DNA from 2 places in the Pseudonocardia wallangbongensis genome. Region 2 is predicted to be linked to the other one. Evidence: riboswitches for the same ligand, from Rfam matches in the RefSeq annotation. Region 2 holds a riboswitch; the other holds the start of a gene.
What was found. Region 2 has a riboswitch for S-adenosylmethionine ahead of ACU436_RS17845 (aminotransferase class V-fold PLP-dependent enzyme). Riboswitches for the same ligand answer to the same signal wherever they lie in the genome.
Positions count from the first base shown of each region.

Region 1: another riboswitch for S-adenosylmethionine. It lies ahead of thrC (threonine synthase); the one in region 2 lies ahead of ACU436_RS17845 (aminotransferase class V-fold PLP-dependent enzyme).

Region 1 covers NZ_JBRERS010000004.1:45,392-56,003, forward strand. Annotated here, with positions in the region: gene thrC (threonine synthase) at 1-1,074, opposite strand, end outside; SAM riboswitch class I at 1,083-1,199, opposite strand; gene holA (DNA polymerase III subunit delta) at 1,311-2,270, shown strand; gene gndA (NADP-dependent phosphogluconate dehydrogenase) at 2,611-4,074, shown strand; gene ACU436_RS15415 (sigma-54-dependent Fis family transcriptional regulator) at 4,629-6,461, opposite strand; gene ACU436_RS15420 (ferritin family protein) at 6,664-8,301, shown strand; gene ACU436_RS15425 (FAD-binding oxidoreductase) at 8,397-9,446, shown strand; gene ACU436_RS15430 (aromatic/alkene monooxygenase hydroxylase subunit beta) at 9,443-10,612, shown strand, end outside.
Region 2 covers NZ_JBRERS010000004.1:552,121-562,732, forward strand. Annotated here, with positions in the region: gene ACU436_RS17825 (LLM class flavin-dependent oxidoreductase) at 1-168, shown strand, start outside; gene ACU436_RS17830 (amino acid synthesis family protein) at 222-815, shown strand; gene ACU436_RS17835 (flavin-dependent oxidoreductase) at 820-2,055, opposite strand; gene ACU436_RS17840 (pentapeptide repeat-containing protein) at 2,208-3,032, opposite strand; gene ACU436_RS17845 (aminotransferase class V-fold PLP-dependent enzyme) at 3,140-4,492, opposite strand; SAM riboswitch class IV at 4,533-4,646, opposite strand; gene ACU436_RS17850 (SAM-dependent methyltransferase) at 4,690-5,538, opposite strand; gene ACU436_RS17855 (FAD-dependent oxidoreductase) at 5,788-6,345, opposite strand; gene ACU436_RS17860 (ABC transporter substrate-binding protein) at 6,709-8,301, shown strand; gene ACU436_RS17865 (ABC transporter permease) at 8,298-9,239, shown strand; gene ACU436_RS17870 (ABC transporter permease) at 9,236-10,111, shown strand; gene ACU436_RS17875 (dipeptide ABC transporter ATP-binding protein) at 10,108-10,612, shown strand, end outside.

The DNA.
Region 1 (10,612 bases), 510 kb from region 2:
CTCGGCGAACACGCCCTCGGTGCGGGCGAGCAGCCGGATGCCGTCCACGACCTCCTCGTCGCTGACGTGCGCGAGCGCCCCGCCGGTGCGGCGCACGGTGTCGAGGACGTACGGGCCGTCGGCCGGGTTGCCGATGGCGAGGGAGCGGGCGATCGTGTCGGGGCGCACCGGCTGCACGACGTCGTTGCCGTCCTCGAACGCCTTCGCCACCGGCGAGCACCCCGTGGCCTGCGCGCCGAACACCCGGTACGGGGTGGGCTCCACGAGCCCGAGCGTGCCGAGCTCGGTGAAGCCCTTGTCCACCTTGGTCAGCTGCGAGCCGGACGCCACAGGTACCACGACCTGCTCGGGCAGGCGCCAGCCGAGCTGCTCGGCGACCTCGTAGCCGAGGGTCTTGGAGCCCTCCGCGTAGTAGGGCCGGACGTTGACGTTGACGAACGCCCAGTCCTCGTGCTCGGCGGCGAGCTCCGTGGCGAGCCGGTTGACGTCGTCGTAGTTGCCGTCGACGGCGATCAGGGTGCCGTCGTAGACGGCGGTGGTGAGGACCTTGGCCTGCTCGAGGGAGCTCGGGATCAGCACCACGGAGTCCCAGCCGGCCCGGGCCGCTGCGGCGGCCACCGCGTTGGCCAGGTTGCCGGTGGACGGGCAGCAGAGCACCGAGAATCCGAGCTCGCGGGCGGCGGCCAGGGCCACTGCCACCACGCGGTCCTTGAAGGAGTGGGTGGGGTTACCGGTGTCGTCCTTGATCCACAGCGAGCGCACGCCCAGCGCCGCGGCGAGCTTGTCGGCCTTGATCAGCCGGGTGAGACCGGGCTCGGTGTTGGGGTGGGACTGCACGTCGGACGGCACCGGCAGCAGGTGCCTGTAGCGCCAGACGGACTTGGGCCCGGCCTCGATCGACTCGCGGGTGACGGCGCCGAAGTCGTAGGCCACCTCGAGCGGGCCGAAGCACTCCGGGCACGCGAACTCGGCGGCGAGGGGGATCTGGTGGCCGCACTCCCGACAGGACAGCGCGCGGGCCGGTCCGAGATCGAAGGCGGTGGAGGTCGCAGGGGCGCCAGCAGCCAGGGTCATGAGACGTCTCCTCATCTTCCCCGCGATGTGCGGGTCGGAATTGGCACCGTGTTCGAGCGCAAGAGCGCGCATCGCCGGTTGCCGGGGCTTCGTCGGGCCGTTCCCTCTGCCCCTCTGGATGAGCCATATTCGGTTGTGCCCGCCACGTTACGGCACGATCACCGCGGCTCCCAAGTTCGTTGCGTGATCTGGGAGCCGGGTCACGCGATGTCGGGGCCGTGCGCGAGCATGGACGCATGGCTGCGCCCGCCCCGCTCCGCCTCGTCGTCGGCGAGGAGGAGCTGCTCGTCGAGCGGGCGATCGAACAGGTGGCGGCGGAGGTCCGCGCGGGGGATCCGGCGGTCGAGGTGCGCCGGGTCCGCGCGGCCGAGCTCACCCCCGCCGACCTGACCGCGAGCCTGAGCCCGTCGCTCTTCGCCGAGGCGCGGGTGCTCGTGCTGCTCGCCTCGCAGGAGGTGGGCAAGGAGCTGGCGGCGGCGATCGTCGAGCAGTCGGCCGACCCGGCCGAGGGCATCGTCCTCGTGGTCGTCCACTCGGGCGGGGCGCGCAACAAGGGCCTCGTCGACGCGCTGCGGAAGGCCGGCGCCACCGTCACCACGTGCAACAAGATCACGAGGATGGACGAGCGGTCCGACTTCGTGCGCGCCGAGGCCCGCCGGGTCGGGGGCAAGATCACGGGCGACGCGATCGGCGCGCTGCTCGAGGCCGTCGGCTCGGACCTGCGGGAGCTCGCCTCGGCCACGAGCCAGCTGGTCGCCGACACCGGCGGGTCGGTCGACGAGCGCGCGGTGCGCCGTTACCACCGCGGCCGGGCGGAGGCCTCCGGGTTCGCGGTGGCCGACAAGGTCGTGGCGGGCGACCGCGCCGGCGCGATCGAGGCGCTGCGCTGGGCGCAGCTCCTCGGCACGCCGTCCGTGCTGGTCGCCGACGCCCTGGCCGACGCGCTGCGCACGCTCGCGAAAGTCGGGTCGGCCGGCCGCGGAGACCCCAACCGCCTGGCCGGCACCCTGGGCATGCCGCCGTGGAAGATCCGCAAGGCCCAGCAGGCCGTGCGCGGGTGGGGCCCGGAGGCCCTGACGGAGGCGTTCGCCGCCGCCGCCGAGGTCAACGCCGATGTGAAGGGCGCGGCGGCCGACCCGGACTACGCGCTGGAGCGCGCGGTCCTGCGGATCCTGGCCGCGCGCTCGCGCCGCTAGCCGTCGCTGGTGGTGCGGGTCTTCTTGAACCAGGCACCGACCTTGTCGCCCAGGAGGGCACCGCCGATTCCGGCGAGGACGGCGGGGATCAGCGCGAACAGATCAACGAGCATCGGGGGAGACTCCTCGGGTCGGACGGGCGAGGGGGAGCAAGGTGCCCGCCGGCGAGCCTCCACTCTGGGTGACGGCCGCCGAGGCTGTCGACGGGGATGTAGGCCATCTCACGTTTGGGTGCCGGCAACCCCGTGATCACCCGCCGTACCGGTGGGCCGACGGGCGACGGCGGCCATCGGGTGGGCGGTAGCGTTCGTGCGCAGGCATCTGAGTCCGAGGGGAAGCGATGACAGTGCCAGACGCGAACGCGACCGTCGCCAAGAGCCGTATCGGGGTGACCGGGCTGGCCGTGATGGGGGCGAACCTGGCCCGCAACATCGCGCGCCGGGGCACGCCCGTCGCCGTCCACAACCGGACGGCGGCGCGCACCCGGGAGTTCATCGAGGCCTACGGGTCGGAGGGCGCGTTCACGGCGGCGGAGACCCTCGAGGAGTTCGTCGCCGCGCTGGAGCGGCCGCGGCGGATCATCGTGATGGTGAAGGCGGGCGCCCCCGTCGACGGCGTGATCGAGGAGTTGGCGCCGCTGCTCGACGAGGGCGACATCATCATCGACGCCGGCAACTCGCACTTCCCCGACACCAGGCGCCGCACCGAGGAGTGTGCGGCCCGCGGCCTGCGGTTCATGGGTGTGGGCGTCTCCGGTGGCGAGGAGGGAGCACTCAACGGGCCGAGCATCATGCCCGGCGGCGACCCGGCCGCGTACGCCGAGGTCGAGGAGATCCTCACGAGCATCGCCGCGCAGGTGGACGGCACCCCGTGCGCCGTGCACGTCGGCCCCGACGGCGCGGGCCACTACGTCAAGATGGTGCACAACGGCATCGAGTACGCCGACATCCAGCTCATCGCCGAGGCGTACGACCTGCTCACGCACGTCGCCGGCCTCGACGCCCCGGCCATCGGCAAGATCTTCGAGGAGTGGAACTCCGGCGACCTGGAGTCGTTCCTCATCGAGATCACGGCCGAGGTGCTGCAGAAGACCGACGCCCGGACGGGCCGTCCCCTCGTCGACGTCATCCTCGACGAGGCGGAGCAGAAGGGCACCGGCCGCTGGACGGCGATCGACGCGCTCGATCTGGGCGTCCCGCTCACCGGCATCACGGAGGCCGTGTTCGCGCGCACGCTCTCGGCGCTGAAGAGCGAGCGGAAGGCGGCCGCCGGCGCCCTCGCCGGCCCGGTGCCGGGCGCGGGCGAGGACCGCACCGACCTCGTCGAGGACATCCGGCAGGCGCTGTACGCCAGCAAGGTGGTGGCTTACGCGCAGGGCTTCGCGCAGATGCGCGCCGCATCGGCGGCCAACGACTGGAACCTCGACCTCGGCGCGATGGCCACGATCTGGCGGGGCGGCTGCATCATCCGCGCGCAGTTCCTCAACCGGATCCGCGACGCCTACGCCGAGCACGGGGACGTCGAGAACCTGCTGATGGTGCCCTACTTCACCGACGCCGTCGCCGAGGCGCAGGACGCGTGGCGGCGCGTGGTGGTCACGGCCACGCAGCAGGGCGTGGCGATCCCGGCGTTCGCGAGCTCGCTGTCCTACTACGACGGCTACCGCCGCGAGCGCGGCCCCGCCAACCTGATCCAGGGGCTGCGGGACCTCTTCGGGGCCCACACCTACCGCCGGACCGACACCGAGGGCGTGTTCCACACCCGCTGGGCGCAGGACGGCACCGAGGTGCGCACGGACGCCTAGGACGGGGCCCCGGCGGGAGCGGCCGGTGGGTCGGTCTGTCGCCGGCGGTCTCATCGGAGGGACGGCCGGGATCGGACCCAGGCAGAACCACCGATTTCGTGGACGCTCTGCGAGATGCTCGTCCTGCCTCCCGGGCCTGCGTACCCTCCCGGGCCTGCGTACGAGCACGTCACCTGGGCGGCAGAGCGACTGCGTGTGGTCACCCTGCGGCGCGACCGCCGGACAGTGGTGTGGGCACCCGACGGCGCGCCGAGCCCCGCGTTTTCATGATCAGGTCGACCCCACGCGTCTCGGGAAGGCTCAAAGGAGTCGACATGATCATTCACTTCGGGGGGCGTGATCGCTGCGGGATGCGGCTCAGCGCCCCAGGCGGGGCGATCCGCCGCAACTCGGACTGATCATGCGGCCTTGATCGCTGCGAGACCACGCTGAACGCCCTCGTGAGGGCAGTTCCCCTCATCTCGGATGGATCGTGCTGCGTTGATCATTGCGAAATCACGGTGAGCGCCTTCGTGGGGGCGTTCACGCGGATCTCGGACCGATCAACCGGGGGGCTAGCCGCGCCGGGCCGCCTCCACCGGGGTGGGCATCGAGATCCCGTACTCGCGGATCTTGCGGTAGATCGTGGCGCGGGACGAGCCGAGCAGCCGGGCGGCCTCGACCTTGTTGCCGTCGGTGTCGAGCAGCGCCTCGATGATGGCGTCGCACTCGATCGCCTCCAGCGGGGTGAGCACCCGGCGAGTGGTGACCCGGCACTCCGGCGGGAGGTCCCGGGCCTCGACGACGCCGGCGCGGCGCTTGGCCACGACCTTGCGCAGCACCTGCTGCAGCTGCTCGACGTTGCCGGGCCACCGGTTGCGCATGAGCACGCGCATGGCCTCGGGTGAGCAGGTGAGGCTGCCCCGGGCGAGGTGGGTGAGCAGGTGCGGCACCAGCTCGGCGACGTCCTCGATGTGGTGGCGCAGCGGCGGCACCTCGACGGTCCGCGGGAAGCAGGTCAGCAGGGCCGCCAGGTCCGCGCTGCGCCGGTGGGGGTCGCGCGTGACGGTGGCCGCCACCCACGGCCGCTCGATCCCCGTCGCCTCGCGGTAGGGCTCGAGGGTGTCGGCGAGCGCGGTGACGCCGGCGGCGGGCAGCCGGTCGAGGTGGGTGATGACGAGGGTGCCGGCGTGCTCCAGCTCGCCCGCCACCTCGCCGATCCACTGCGGGCCGTACGCGGCGGCGTCGAGCACGCGCAGGTGGCCGGCCGGGGTGCGGTTGCGGTGCGTGGCGCGGGCGAGCGTGCCTTTGCCGACCCCCGGTTCCCCCTCCAGGATCAGCCACTCCCGCGCATGGAAGTGCCGGTCGACGGCCTGCCCGCACTTCTTCCACGACGTGCTGGACCCGACGGCGGTGGGCAGGGACAGCGCGTACGCCGGGGCGGCGCCGCTGGGCTCCGCCTGGTTCATCTGGGCGACGAGCTGCGCCTGCAGCACGCCGCCGCCCATACCGCTCTCGCTGAAGCTCGGCTTGCAGTGCACGCGCGCGGTGAGCCCGCTGGGGAGGTCGACGACGAGGCGGCGCTCGCGGCCCGAGGCGAGGGCCTCCACGGCCTCGGCGAGCAGGGCTCCCTGGTCCCGCGCGTCGAACTGCTCGCGCGCGCGGTCGTTCATCATCAGGAGGTCGGAGCCGATCGCGAACACGGCGCCCCGCGCGCGCCGGCACGCCCTGAGGTAGTCCTGCAGCAGCAGGTGCTCGCGCCGCCCGGAGTGGGCGAGCACGGCCTCCTCGATCCGGCGTCCGATCGAGGCCACAGCGGCGGCCATCATGGCTCCGGCGTTGGTGTGCCAGCAGGTGATGTCGACGACGCCCAGCACGCGGCCGGTGCCCGGGTGCCGGACGGGGACGCCCGCGCAGGCGAGGTCCTCGAGGTGCTCGACGTAGTGCTCGTGCCCGAACACCTGCGCCGGCCCGCCACCCTCCAGGGCGCTGCCGATGCCGTTGGTGCCGACGTGGCGCTCGGCGTAGCTGAAACCGGGTCGGAGCAGCACGCGGTCGAGGTGCTTCTCCAGGCCGGTGTCCGCGGTGCGCCGGTCGAGCACCACGCCGCCGGCGTCGCAGAGGATCACGCTCACCGGCTCGGTGGCGAACTGGTCGGAGACGTCGGAGAGCACGGGCCCGGCGGCGCGGGCCAGGAGGCTGTCCGGGTCGATGTCGTCGTAGGGCAGCTCGATGTGGTCCGCGGGGACGTGCCAGGCGAGGGAGCGGGACCACGAGGCCAGGATCGGCTCCCGCACCACGCCTCTCTGCACGGGCTCGTCCAGGAGGAACGACACGCGGGCGCGCGCGAGCTCCTCGGTGGCGGTTCCGGCCGCAGCCCGCGACCCGCCTTCCGTTCGCGCAGCCAATCGGGCCTCCTCGACGGCGGTGTCGACGCGTCAGCGTCCACCAAGGGTAGGTGCTCGGACGGAGTGACGCCCGTCTCATATTGAGACCGCGTATGCAAGCGGCAGGGGGTGTGATCGGCAACACGAGCAGACGACAACCCGCGCCGTCGGCGGCTCGCCGCCAACCCACCACCCGTGAGGAGATGTCGTGAGTCGGCAGAGTCTGGCGAAGGCTCACCAGAAGATCCAGGAACTTGCCTGGGAGCCCCTGTACCACGAGCCGTACATGAAGTACGGCACTGACTACACGTTCCGGAAGGCCGCGAAGAAGGACCCGCTGAAGCAGGTGCTGCGGTCGTACTTCCCGATGGAGGAGGAGAAGGACCACCGCGTGTACGGCGCCCAGGACGGCGCGATCCGCGGCAACATGTTCCGCCAGGTGCAGGAGCGCTGGCTGGAGTGGCAGAAGCTGTTCCTGTCGATCATCCCGCTGCCGGAGATCTCCGCGGCGCGATCGATGCCGATGCTGTTCCACACGGTTCCCAACCCGGAGCTGCACAACGGCCAGGCGATCCAGATGATCGACGAGGTCCGGCACTCGACGATCCAGCAGAACCTCAAGCGCCTGTACATGAACAACTACATCGACCCGGCGGGCTTCAACACCAGCCTGCGCGGATTCCAGGGCGACTACTGCGGCACCATCGGCCGCCAGTTCGCCGAGGGGTTCATCACGGGTGACGCGATCACCGCGGCGAGCATCTACCTGACGATCGTCGCCGAGACCGCGTTCACCAACACGCTGTTCGTCGCGATGCCGGCCGAGGCGGCCGCGAACGGTGACTACCTGCTGCCGACGGTGTTCCACTCGGTGCAGTCCGACGAGTCGCGGCACATCTCCAACGGCTACGCCACCCTGCTGATGGCGCTGTCGGACGAGGAGAACCACCAGCTGCTCGCGCGCGACCTGCGCTACGCGTGGTGGAACAACCACCGCGTGGTGGACGCCGCGATCGGCACGTTCATCGAGTACGGCACGAAGGACCGCCGCAAGGACCGCGAGTCCTACGCGGAGATGTGGCGTCGCTGGATCTACGACGACTACTACCGGTCCTACCTCGTGCCGCTGGAGAAGTACGGTCTCGAGATCCCGCACGACCTCGTCGAGGAGTCCTGGAAGCAGATCTGGGAGAAGGGTTACGTCCACGAGGTCGCGCAGTTCTTCGCCACCGGCTGGCTCGCCAACTACTGGCGGATCGACGGCATGACCGACGAGGACTTCGAGTGGTTCGAGCACAAGTACCCGGGCTGGTACGACAGGTACGGGAAGTGGTGGGAGAACTACAACCGGCTCGCCACCCCGAACGGGCACAACGCGATCGTCGCGGAGAACGTCGACTACGTGTACCCGCACCGGTGCTGGACGTGCATGGTCCCCTGCCTCGTCCGTGAGGACATGGTGATGGACGAGGTGGACGGCCAGTGGCGGACGTACTGCCACGAGATGTGCCACTGGACCGACAAGGTGGCGTTCCGGCCGACGTACGAGGGTCGCGAGACCCCGAACATGGGCCGGCTCGTCGGGCACCGGGAATGGGAGACGCTCTACCACGGCTGGAACTGGGCCGACATCGCCAAGGACATGGGTGCCGTGCGGGACGACGGGAACACCATGACCGCCCAGCCGCACCTGAATCTCGACCCCAAGAAGATGTGGACGCTCGACCACATGCGCCGCATGCCGGTCGTGCAGAGCCCGAACGTGTTGCTGAACCAGATGAGCGACGCCGAGCGTGCGGCGTTCGCGGCCGACTACGTCCGTCAGGGACCGGCCGGGCGCCCTGCCCCTGCTGACGCCTGAGCGCGGGTCAGGCGAGGGGAGAGGGCCGGTCACCGCCGGCCTTCTCCCTGCCGAGCCTGCTCCCGTTCCCTTCCCGGAACCGCATGGAGACCCCGTTGGGTGAGAAGCACATCGTCCGGTTCGAGCCGGTCGGCATCGAGATCGAGGTCGACGAGGACCAGACCATCCTGCGCGCCGCCGCCGAGCAGGGCGTCCAGCTCATGCACGGCTGCAAGGAAGGTCAGTGCGCAGCCTGCAAGTCCTTCGTGCTCGAGGGCGAGGACATCGAGCTGGACCGCTACTCGACGTTCGCGCTGCCGGACTTCGAGAGGGAGGAGGGGCAGACGCTGCTCTGCCGGGCGCACGCCTACGAGGACCTGACCATCGAGCTCCTCAACTACGACGAGGAGATCATCCGGGGCGGGTTGCCACTGCGCCGCGGCACGGTCGAGGTCGTGGCGATCGATTCGGTCACCCACGACATGCGACACCTCGTCGTCAAGCTCGTCGAACCCGAGGAGATCAAGTTCTTCCCGGGCCAGTACATGGACTTCCAGGTACCGGACACCGACGAGACGCGCTCCTTCTCGATGGCGAACACGCCCAGCCGGGACGGCCAGTTCGAGTTCGTCATCAAGGTCTATCCCGACGGCCTGTTCTCCGGGTTGCTGGCCTCCCGGCTGCAGGTCGGGGACCGGTTGGCGGTGGAGGCGCCGTTCGGCACCTTCACCCTCCGGGAGAGCCGCACATCCGACCTGATCTTCGTGGGCGGGGGTGCGGGGATGGCGCCGATGCTCGGGCTCCTGCGGTCGATGGCCGAGCGCGGGGTCGAGCGCCGGGTGAGGTTCTACTACGGGGCCCGATCGGCCCGGGACCTGTGTTTCGAGAAGGAGTTGGCACGCCTGCAGGAGCAGCTGCCCGGTCTCACCTACGTGCCGGCGCTGTCCGAACCGTCCGCTGCGGACGACTGGCAGGGGGAGACCGGTCTGATCACCGACGTCGTCGCCCGCCACGAGTCCGGCCTGGCCGGGAAGGACGCGTACGTCTGTGGCCCGCCGCCGATGGTCGACGCGGCGCTCGCGGTGCTGAGCAGGCTCGGCTGCACGACCGACCGCATCTTCTACGACAAGTTCACCACCACCGGTGATCCGGAGGACCAGCCATGACGACTACCGAACGCCCGGAGCGGAGCGTTCCGAAGCCCGTCTTCACCGATGCCGAGGCGGGGGCGCGCGAGTTCCCGGACTCCTCGGCGAGCGCGCGGCGCTACAACTACTTCACGCCGGCCAAGCGCAAGCAGACGCACTACGAAGACGTCACGGTCGACGTCCAGCCCGACCCGCGCCACTACCTGACCCAGGGCTGGATCTACGGGTTCGCCGACGGTGAGACGGGCTACCCGCTGCACTGGACGAAGCTCAAGGCCTGGGGCGTCGACAAGCCGGAGCCGCAGCGCGGTCCCGGCACGGGCGGTCTCCCGGTCGAGAGCTGGCCGGCCCACGGATGGCACGAGTTCCGCGATCCCAACGAGGAGTGGGAACAGACCATCTACCGCTACAACGCCAACGTTGTGCGGCAGCTGAACCAGAACATCGAGAACGCGCGGCACTCGAAGTCGTTCGAGCAGTGGTCGCCGAACTGGGTCCGGTTCGTCGAGCGGCACGTCGGCGCGTGGATGCACATCGAGCACATCCTGGGGCTGTACGTGTTCGCGGCGAACGAGCGGTCCGCGCCGACGAACATGCACAACACGGCGCTGGCGGTGAACAGCGCACACAAGATCCGGTTCGCGCAGGACCTCGCGCTGTACAACCTCACGCTGAGCGAGGAGATCGAGGGGTTCGACGGGGCGGCACACCTCGAGGCGTGGAACTCCGACGCCGAGTGGCAGGGCGTCCGGAAGGTCTGCGAGGCGCTCACCGCGGTCGAGGACGACTGGGGCGAGGCGATCTTCGCGGCGAACGTCGTGTTCGAGCCGTTGCTCGGGGAGCTGTTCCGCAGCAACCTCGTGATGCAGTCGGCCGCCGGCCACGGCGACTTCGTGACGCCCACCGTGATGGGTGCCGGCGAGTACGACTTCGCCCAGCGCGACCTGCGCTGGACGATCGCGTGCTTCGCGCCGCTCACGCAGGACCGCGAGTTCGCCGAGCACAACAAGGGGCTCATGCAGGGCTGGCTGGCGCACTGGGTGCCGCAGGCCCTCGAGGCGGCCCGCCAGCTGCAGCCGTTGTGGTCGCAGCCCGACGCGAAGCCGCCGCGTTTCGAGGACAGCCTCGACAAGGCCAAGAACCGGTTCGCCGGGATCTGCCGCGATCTCGGCCTCTCGACCCCC
Region 2 (10,612 bases):
ACGAGGCACTGGACCGCCACCGGCACCCCGGAACAGGCGGCCGCCGACATCGAGCGGCTCTACGCCGACGGCGCCACCGAGGTGACGCTGCGGATCACGTCGTGGGACTGGCGGCGCCAGCTCGACCTGCTCGTCAAGGAGGTCATCCCGCGGCTGCAGGGCAGCTGACCGCTTAACCTTGCCGTGCCCCCGGCCCGATCCGGGAGCCCGAGGGAGGCGACATGGCAGAGCAGCCGGCTGTTCGCAAGTTCGTGCAGTTCGAGGAGCAGGTGCACGTGGAGTCCGGGCGCCCGGTCTCCCCACCCCTGACCCGCATCGTGGTGGGTGCGGTCGCGGCGAACCCGCTGGCGGGCAGGCCCGCGTCGACGGACATCTCGCCCCTGGTCGAGCTGTCGGAGGTGCTGGGCGAGCAGCTCACCACCCGGGCGCTGGACCGGATCGGCGACGCGGCGGGGATCCGCGCCTACGGCAAGGCGGCGCTCATCGGCCTGGCCGGCGATCCGGAACACGGCGCCGCGCTGATCCACCCGAGGCTGGGCATGGCCATGCGGGCGACCCTGCGGCGGGGACGGGTGCTCATCCCCGGCAACGCGCGGATCGGGCCCGCCGGCACCTCGATCGACGTCATCTTCGGGCCGCTCGACGAGGGCTGGGACCTGGACGCGATGGACACGCTGACCGTCGCGGTCGCGGACGCCCCACGCCCGGACGAGCTGCTCCTGCTCGTCGGCTACACGACGGGTCCGCGGCCGAACGCGCGCTCGAAGGGACCCACCCAGGACGAGGTGGACGCCCTGTTGGAGTCGTTCGACTGATCGGTCAGGGCCGCCCGGTCGGCGTCGCCACGGACGCCGCGGCGTAGCTCTTGACGATCGCCTCCAGCTCGGCGGGGTCCATCACGTCGTCGAGGCGGTCGAAGCCGTCCGGGGCGCGGCGCTCGACCTCGTCGATCACCATCTCCGGCCCGCCGACCCGGTTGCGCAGCACGATCTCGCGCGTGGCCGGCAGCCGCTCGTCCTGGTAGGCGGTCAGCGCGGCCTCCGGGTCGGCGCCGGACGTCAGGTTGCGGGTGAGGGCCACGGCGTCCAGCACGGCCTGGCCCGCGCCGTTCGAGCCCATCGGGTACATCGGGTGGGCGGCGTCGCCGAGGAGTGTGACGCGGCCGTGGCTCCACCGCGGCAGCGGGTCGCGGTCGCACATCGGGTACTCGTAGAACTCCGAGGTGGCCGCGACCAGGCCCGGCAGGTCGAGGTGCGGGGTGTGGAAGCGCTCGACGTGCGGTGCGAGCTCGGCCCGGTCTCCCGGGCGGGACCAGTCCTCCCGGCGGGGTGCCGGGTCGCCGGGCTCGCCCGTGCGGATGCAGATCGCCCAGTTCGTGAGCACGGTGTCGGGTGAGCTGCCCCGGCCGATCGGGTACAGCACCAGCTTCGCCGCGTTCCCGCCGGAGACGATCATCGACTGGCCGGTCAGGAACGGCGGCCAGTCGGTGGCGCCGCGCCACATCACGACACCGTTCCAGCGCGGCGGGCCCTCGTCCGGGTAGAAGGTGGCGCGCACGGTGGAGTGGATGCCGTCGGCGCCGAGCAGCACGTCGCCCACCTGCTCACCGAGCGGGCCGCCCGCCGGGTCGGTGAACGTGGCGCGGACGCCGTCGCCGTCCTGCTCGAACCCGGCCAGCCGGTACCCGGTGTGCACGGCGTCCGGGCCGAGGCGCTCCTGGACCGCGCGCACCAGCGCGCCCTGCAGCCGGCCGCGGTGCACCGACAGCTGCGGCACGTCGAAACCTGCGTCGAGCCCGCACGCCCGGTGCATGATCACCTGCCCGAGGCGGTGGCTGTAGAACAGCTCCTTCGTGCGGACCGCCACCTCGTCCAGCTGGTCGAGCAGGCCCAGCCCGGCCAGCGGTGCGACGGCCAGCGGCAGGGCGTTGATCCCGACCCCGAGCTCGCGGATGACGGGGCTGCGCTCGTAGACCTCGGACTCGATCCCGGCATCGTGCAGGAACAGGGCGGTGGCCAGCCCGCCGATCCCGGCCCCGACGATCAGCACCTTCATGGGTGCCGAAACTAGCGACGTCCCGTTGCCTGCGGAAGCCGAAGGATGGACAACTGTCGGCCGGGCGGCTCACACACCAACTTCGGTACTCACACACGAACTGCAGTTGGTGTGCGAGCGCGCATGTTGGTGTGTGAGCTGTCGCGGTGGGGTCATCTACGGCGGGGGGCCGTCCAGGGGGCCGGGTGCGGGAGGGCCGGGGGCAGCCGGGTGGCGGCATCGCCGCGGGCCGCCGCGACCTGCGCGGCGGTGAGGAAGAGCGTGTCGCGCAGGTCGGCCCCGGCGAGGTCGGCTCCGCGCAGGTCGGCACCGAGGAGATCGGCCCCGCGCAGGTCGGCCCCGCGCAGGTCCGCGCCGACGAGCAGGGCGCCGCGGAAGCTCGCCCGGCGCAGGTCGGCTCCCCGCAGCCGGGCCCCCAGCAGCTGCGCCCCCCGGTGGTCCCGGCCCGGGCTGCCGGCCCGGGCCCGGTCGCTCACCCGTCCCAGCAGGTCGGCGACCGACCGCCGGTGGGCCTCGACGTCGAGCGCGGCGAGCTCCTCCGGCGTGCCCGCGGCGAGCCGGTCGGTCTCCGCGAGCGCCGCGTCGAGCGCCTCGGCGAGCGGTGCCGCCGCGGGAAGCGCCCGCGCCTCGGCGAGGTACCACAGCAGCTCGTGCAGCACCCGGACCACCGGGAACACCGCGAACATCGCGTCGGCGAGCTCCGGGTGGCCGTGCCAGTCCCGCCCGCCGAACGTCACCTGGACGACCTGCTGCCCGGCCCCGAAGCAGTCGTAGACCGTGCAGCCGGAGTAGCCGGCCTCGCGCAGCCCGGCGTGGATGCCGCAGCGGAAGTCGGGCTCCAGGTGCCGGCACGGCGTCCCGGCCGCCTTGTCGACGGCGAAGTCGGCCGACGCGGCGAACGGGAGGGCGACGCAGCACAGCCCGGCGCAGCGGGAGCAGTCGGCGGTGAGGCGGTCGGGGACGGACATCGCCCCCATTGTCCTACCCGTGGCCGGGGCGGCCACCGGCCCACGGGTTCAGGAAAGCCACATTCATGAACCTGCAGTACAGGAATGTGGCTTTCCTGACCTCTCGGCCGGCGGCCTCAGTGGCCGCAGGCGGGGAGCGCCGGGCCCGTCGGGCCGCCGACGCCCAGCGGGTCGGCCTCGCGCGGGTCGGGCACCGGGCTCCAACGGCCGTCGACCACGGCGTAGTCCCAGCCTGGCCCGTCGCTGACGAGCCACTCGACGGCGTCGACGAGCCGGTCCACGTCGTCGACGGTGGTGCCGAGGCCGAGGCTGGCGCGCACCGCGCAGCCGTCCGCGGTGCCGGCAAGGCGCTGCAGCAGCGGGTGGGCGCAGAACTTCCCGTCCCGCACCCCGATCCCGTGCTCCGCCGACAGGTATGCGGCCACCCGCCCCGCCGGGTGGCCGGCCACCACGAACGTGCAGACGGCGACGCGGTCGGTGCTGTCCGGCCAGATCCGCAGCGTCCGGACCCCCGGCAGCGCGTCCAGTCCGGTCTCGAGCCGGTCGAGGAGCGCCGCCTCGTGGGCCGGGTCGAGCACGCCGGGGAGCACCCGGCAGGCCTCGGCGAGCGCGGCGGCGCCGAGGACGTTCGGGGTGCCGGCCTCGTGCCGGTGCGGGGCGGGCGCCCACGACACCTCGGTGGCGCCGCCCTCGGCGGGCGCGGTGACCGCGTGCACGGCACCTCCGCCCGCCAGGTACGGCGCGGCGACGTCGAGCCAGTCGCGGCGCCCGACGAGCGCCCCGGCGCCGTACGGGGCGTAGAGCTTGTGCCCGGACAACGCGAGGTAGTCGACGCCGGTGGCCGCGATGTCGACGCTGCGGTGCGGGGCGAGCTGGGCGGCGTCGACGACCACGCGGGCGCCCGCGGCGTGGGCGAGCGCGGTGATCTCGCCGAGGGGCAGCACCTCGCCGGTGACGTTGGACGCCCCGGTGACGGCGAGCAGCGTGGGCCGGTCGGCGGGGAGGGCGTAGCGCAGGTCGGCGAGGGTCTGCTCGACGGTGCCGGCGGCCCGCAGCACCCGGCCCGGGCCCCAGGCCAGCAGGTTGGCGTGGTGCTCGACGTCCAGCCGGAGCACCGGGCCCGGCACGCACCGGGCCAGCAGGTTCAGGGCGTCCGTGGTGTTGCGGGTGAACACGACGACGTCGTCGGCGCGGGCGCCCACGAACCGCCCCACCGTCTCCCGGGCTCGTTCGAGAACAGCGGTGCAGACCTGCGAGGCGTAGCCGGCGCCGCGGTGGACGCTCGCGTAGTAGGGCAGCAGCGCGGCGACGTGGTCGGCCACCGCGGTGAGCGCGGGGGCGCTGGCGGCGAGGTCGAGGTTGGCGTAGCGCACGCCCTCGCCCGTGACGAGCGGGACGTGCAGGTCGGCGCCCGTGACGGACGCCGCCGGCGCACGGACGCCGGGGCGGGCGGACAGCACAGCGGTCATGAAGGTCCTCCGGACCCACTGGGGACCCGGACGGATGTCGGGTCCGCGCTTGCCGGCCGTGGTTGCACGGCGGCCTGGTCGTCACCCGGAGCACCCCACCGCGGAGGAGGGTTGCCGGCCAGCGAGCCGGGGCTTGACGCTGGCGCTCTTGACCTGACGAGGACGTTACGGGCGGGGGACGCGATCGGTCAAGCGGATCAGATCTTGCGGAGCACCCCGCCGTACTCGTAGATCGAGGGGTCGGAGAGGGACGCCCCGTCGTACTGCGCGATCTCCGCAGGCACGGGCGCGAGCGGTGGTTGGACGGCCACGGGGCGCCAGTCGGCGAGGTTCACCAGCCCCGGCTCGACCGGCTGCAACCCGGAGAGCAGCTCGTCGACCTCGGCCTCGGTGCGGTTGCGCCAGGGGATGCCGTACTCGTTGATCGACTTCTCGAACCGGGCCCCGCGTTCGGGGTCGTCGCAGACCACCTGGGAGAAGGCCAGGTAGCTGCCCGGAACGGCGCGGTCGATCACCCCGTGCAGGACGGCGCGGGGGTCGAACGCGTCGAGGATGTGGTGGCCGACCGAGAGGAACAGCACCGCGAGCGGCTCGTCGAGGTCGATCATGCGCAGCACGTCCGGGTGCTCGAGGATCGCCTCGTGGTCGCGCATGTCCGCGCCGATCACGACGGTCGAGTCGTCGCGGGCCAGCAACGCGCGTGCGTGGGCCAGCACGATCGGGTCGATGTCGACGTACACGACGTGCGCGTCGTCGGTGAACTGCCGGGCCACCTGGTGCACGTTGTTGTCCGTGGGCAGCCCGCAGCCCATGTCGAGGAACTGCCGGATCCCCACCTCCTCGGTGAGGTGGCGGACCGCGCGGTACAGGAATCGCCGGTTCTGGCGGGCGATGTCCAGACAGGTGGGGAAGACCTCGAGCGTGGCCTTCATGAAGGTCTCATCGATCTCGAAGTGTTCCTTGCCGCCGAGCAGCCAGCCATACGCGCGGGCAGAAGTCGGGATGTCGGTCGGAATGTCGGCGATCTCGATCCGGTCCTCTGCCACGCTTCCCCGCTCCGGTCGTCGGTGATCGATCGGGCCCACCGTATCGACCCGAGGACCGTGGTAGTAGACCGCGGTACCGGCAAGCCGGACCGGCCCGCGTTCCTCGACAGCCCGTCATCGGCAGAGCAAGAGGACGGTGCGCGCGAGAAGCCTCTCGACATGGGTCTCGACATGCGTACCGGCTCGAATCCGGATAAGGCCGCACATCCGGGTCGCGACTGCGTTTCCGGGAACCCGGGGTGTGATCCGTCAGCGGGTGAGCACGGGAATCGCGAATGAACCCCGGCCGGGTACGGCGGCGACCGGCGCGTCCGGGGCGGCGGCGAGCGGGCCGGTACCGGCGAGCACCACCCGGGCGGCCCACACGGTGGCGGATCGGGTGCGCACCAGCGCTCCGCCGTCGGCGGCGTCGATCGAGGTGACCTCGTCGCAGTGGCGCAACTGCGCGCCCCACGCCGTGGCCGCGGCCGTCAGCGCGGCCGTCGCCTGGTCGGCCCGCACCTGCCACATCCCGTGCTCGACGTGCAGCAGCTCCGCCCCGGTGGCCTTTTCGACCTCCCGCCAGAGCCGGGTCGCCTCGGCGGCGAGCCGCGCGGCCAGCCCCGCGTCGGTCCACGGCGCCGGGCCTGCCGCCCGCCAGACCTCGCCCGCGGCCCGCCGTTCCAGCAGCGCGACGCGCAGTCCGCGGCGGGCGAGGTGCCACGCGGTGGCGGCGCCCGCCGGGCCCGCGCCGACCACGGCGACGTCGACGGTGAGGGACGGGGCGTCGGTGGGTGTCGGGTCCAGCAGGCTCGGTGGACAGGGCACGGCGGCCTCCAGCTCTCCCGGTCAGCAGGTCATCACGGTAGGTGGCCGGGCCGGTGCGATGTCAACGAACGGACATTTGCCGGTCATTCTGTCCGGTCATTTCGTGATTTCCGATGGTGCTCGACACACCGCTTGAAAAACGATGCGATCGCTACGTAAGTTCGAAGCACCATCCAGAGCGGCCGAGATACCTGGAGCGGATCGAGATGCGTACGACGTGGCATGCGTGGCGCCACCACGTCGATCTGTGCCGCACTTGTGCGGCGCTCTGTCGAGGCTGACGAGCCGACCCGACCCTCCCACATCGCCGCCGTGCCGCGGCGGTGCCGACGCCTGCGCGTACTCCCGGATGAAGGACCACTCATGCCCCGACCCCGTGCCCCGTGGCTCGCCGCAGCCCTGCTGCTCGCCGCGTGCGGCTCCTCGCCATCGGCGGGCACCGCCGACCCCGGCGTCCCGCAGCCGGGCGGCACGCTGCGGTTCGCGGTGAGCAGCGACCAGGGGTGCGTCGACCCCCAACAGGTCGGCAGCAACGACACGATCTTCTCGCTGCGCCAGGTGGTCGACTCGCTCACCGACCAGGACCCGGCCACCGGCGCGCTGCGGCCGTGGCTGGCCACGAGCTGGGAGAGCAACGCCGACGCCAGCGCCTACACGTTCACGCTGCGCGAGGGCGTGACGTTCAGCGACGGCACGCCGCTGGACGCCACGGCCGTGCGGGCCAACTTCGACGCCGTCCAGGACCTCGGCGCCCGCGGCACGCTGCCGAAGGGCTACCTGGCCGGCTACGCGGGCACCACGGTGGAGAGCCCGACGCGGTTCACGGTGGCGTTCGACCGGCCCAACGTGCAGTTCCTGCAGGGCACGTCGACGCACAGCCTGGGCATCCTGTCCCCGGCGACGGTGGCGAAGAGCGACGACGAGCGCTGCGCCTCGGTGATCGCGTCCGGCCCGTTCGTGATCGAGTCCTACACCCGCGACGACTCGATCGTGCTCGCCAAGCGAGCCGGGTACGCCTGGGGTTCGTCGTTGTGGCAGTCGCCGGGTGAGGCCCGGCTGGACCGGGTCGAGTTCCGGATCGTGCCGGAGTCCGGGGTGCGCGTCGGGAGCCTGATGTCCGGCGAGGTGGACGCCGTCAGCAACCTCGCGCAGCAGGACGAGGTGCCGTTGACCGGCGCGGGCGCGCAGCTGCAGGGCCGGTCCAACCCCGGCATCCCGTTCGGGATCTCGTTCAACCAGGCCACCCCGGTCGGCGGGGATCCCGCGGTGCGGGAGGCGGTGTCGCTCGCGATCGACCGCGCCGAGGTCGTCGCCACCGTCTACAACTCGCAGACGAAGCCGGCCGCCAGCGCCCTCGCCTCGACGACGCCCGGGTACTCCGACCAGTCCGCCCTGCTCGCGTTCGACCCGGCGCAAGCGGGGTCGGTGCTCGACGCCGCAGGCTGGCTGCCCGGCCCGGACGGTGTCCGGGCGAGGAACGGCACGCCCTTGGCGGTGGAGCTGACCTGGTACTCCAACTCGCCCGCCAACCGCGCCGCCGTCGAGCTGATCCAGCAGCAGGTGCGCAAGGTCGGGATCGACGTGGCGCTGCGGGAGAAGCCGATCTCGGAGAACACCCCGACGCTGCAGTCCGGCGAGTTCACCGCGACGTGGGGCAACACCACCCGCGCCGACCCCGACATCCTGCGCAGCACCTACGCGACGGCCGGCAACAACTACTACCGGCTGCCACCCGGCCCGCTCGACGCCCTGCTCGCCGAGCAGGCGGCCCAGCCCGACGAGGCGGCCCGCGCCGCCACCGTCGCGCAGGCCCAGCAGCTGCTCGTGCAGGAGCACCACGCGATCCCGGTCGTCGAGCTGACGACGGTGCTGGGCGTCGCGGCCGACGTCCACGGGATCCTGTTCGACTCCGGCTCGCGGATCCAGCTGCACGACGCCTGGAAGGCGCAGCCGTGACCGGTCGGTACCTGGCCCGGCGGCTGCTGGCCGCGGTCGGGGTGCTCTGGGCGGCGTTCACGGTGTCGTTCGTCGTGCTCTACCTCCTGCCGGGCGACCCGGTGGCGACGATGGCGAGCGGCGGGCTGGACGGCGAGCCGCTGCCCCCCGAGCAGCTGGCCGCGCTGCGCGCCCGTTACGGGCTCGACCAGCCGCTGCTCGTGCAGTACGGGCAGCGGCTGCTCGCGGCGCTCACCGGGGACTTCGGGACCTCGATCCAGAACGGCCAGGACGTGCGCGGGGCGATCCTCGAGGCGCTGCCGCCCACGGTGGCGATCTCGGCGGCCGGGCTCGTGGTCGCGGTGCTCTTCGGCGGCACGGTGGCGCTCGCCGCCACCTACACCCGAGCGTTGTGGCTGCGGCAGCTGCTGATGGGGCTGCCCTCCCTCGCGGTGTCGCTCCCCGTCTTCTGGGTGGGTCTGATGCTCGTGCAGGTCTTCGCCTTCGGCCTCCACCTCCTGCCATCCCTCGGTGCGAACGGGGCAGCGGCGCTGGTGCTCCCGGCGGTGACGCTCGGCCTGCCGACCGGCGCGCTCGTGGCGCAGGTGCTCGCGAAGAGCCTCTCGCAGGCCCTCGGCGAGCCCTACGTCACCACCGCGCGCGCCAAGGGCGTCGGCCGCGCCGGCATCCACCTGCGGCACGCGCTGCGCAACGCCGCGCTGCCCGCGCTCACCGTGCTCGGCTACGTCGTGGGCAACCTCCTCGCCGGGTCGGTCGTGACGGAGACGGTGTTCACCCGGCCCGGGCTGGGCCGGCTCACGGTCGCCGCGGTCGGGGTGCAGGACATCCCGGTCGTGCAGGGGATCGTGGTGTTCGCGGCGGCGGTGTTCGTGCTGGTCAACCTGGCGGTCGACCTGATCTACCCGTTGCTCGACCCGCGGATCGGGGCGACCGCATGACGGAGCTTCTTGTTCGGGAGCAGGCGGTCGAGACCGAGGGGGCACCACCGAGCCGGGAGGGCCGTGTCCGGTTCCTGCTGCGCCGGCCCGGGCTCGTGGTCTCCGTGGTCTACGTGGCGCTGGTCGTGCTCGCGGCGTTCGCGCCGCAGGTGCTGGCGCCCGGCGACCCGGCCGCGGGCGTACCCGCGCTGCGGCTGCAGCCCCCCGGGGCGGCCGGTCTGTTCGGCACCGACTACCTCGGCCGTGACGTCTACACCCGGGTCGTGCACGGTGCGGCGCTCTCGCTGCAGGCCACGTTGATCGCGGTGGCGGTGGCGCTCGTCGTCGGCGGGCTGGTGGGCGTGCTCGCCGGCTTCGTCCGCGGCTGGCTCGACGAGGTGCTCATGCGCGGCGTCGACGTGCTGCTCGCGGTGCCCGCGGTGCTGCTGTCGCTCGCCCTGATCACGGCGCTGGGCTACGGCACGGTGAAGGTGGCGATCGCCGTGGGCATCGCGAGCGTCGCGAGCTTCGCCCGCGTGATGCGCGCGGAGACGTTGCGCGTGCGGCAGTCCACCTACGTCGAGGCCGCGCGTTCCGTCGGCACCCGGTGGCACGTCACGCTGCTGCGGCACGTGCTGCCGAACGCGGCCGGGCCGGTGCTCGTGCTCGCCGTGCTGGAGTTCGGCCTCGCGATCCTCGCGGTCTCGTCGCTGTCGTTCCTCGGTTACGGCGCTCCGCCGCCCGCCCCGGAGTGGGGCTCGCTGGTGGCCGAGGGGCGCAACTACATGGCGGTGGCGTGGTGGCTGTGCGCGGTGCCGGGGGCCGCGATCGCGGCCGCCGTGCTCGCGGTGAACCGGATCTCGCGTGCCCTGGACCGGGAGCGGGCCCGATGACTACGCCGCTCCTGCAGGTCGAGGACCTGCACGTCTCGTACGCCACCGCGGGTGGCCCCGTCGCGGCCGTGCGCGGCATCTCGCTGGCCGTCGCGCCGGGGGAGATCGTCGCGATCGTCGGGGAGTCCGGTTCGGGGAAGTCGACGCTCGCGCACGCCGTGGCCGGGCTGCTCCCCGGCACCGGGCGGATCGACGCGGGCAGCGTCGCCCTCGGCGGGCGGGAGCTCACCGGCCTGTCCGACCGGGCGTGGCGCACCGTGCGCGGCCGGCGGATCGGCCTCGTGCCGCAGGACCCCGGCGTCGCGCTCAACCCCGTGCAACGGGTCGGGGCGCAGGTCGCCGAGGCGCTCAAGGTGCACGGGCCGGCCGACCGGCGCAGCGCCCCCACCCGGGCCGTCGAGCTGCTGGCCGAGGCCGGGCTGCCCGACGCCGAGGCACGGGCGCGGCAGTACCCGCACGAGCTGTCGGGCGGGATGCGCCAGCGCGTGCTCATCGCCATCG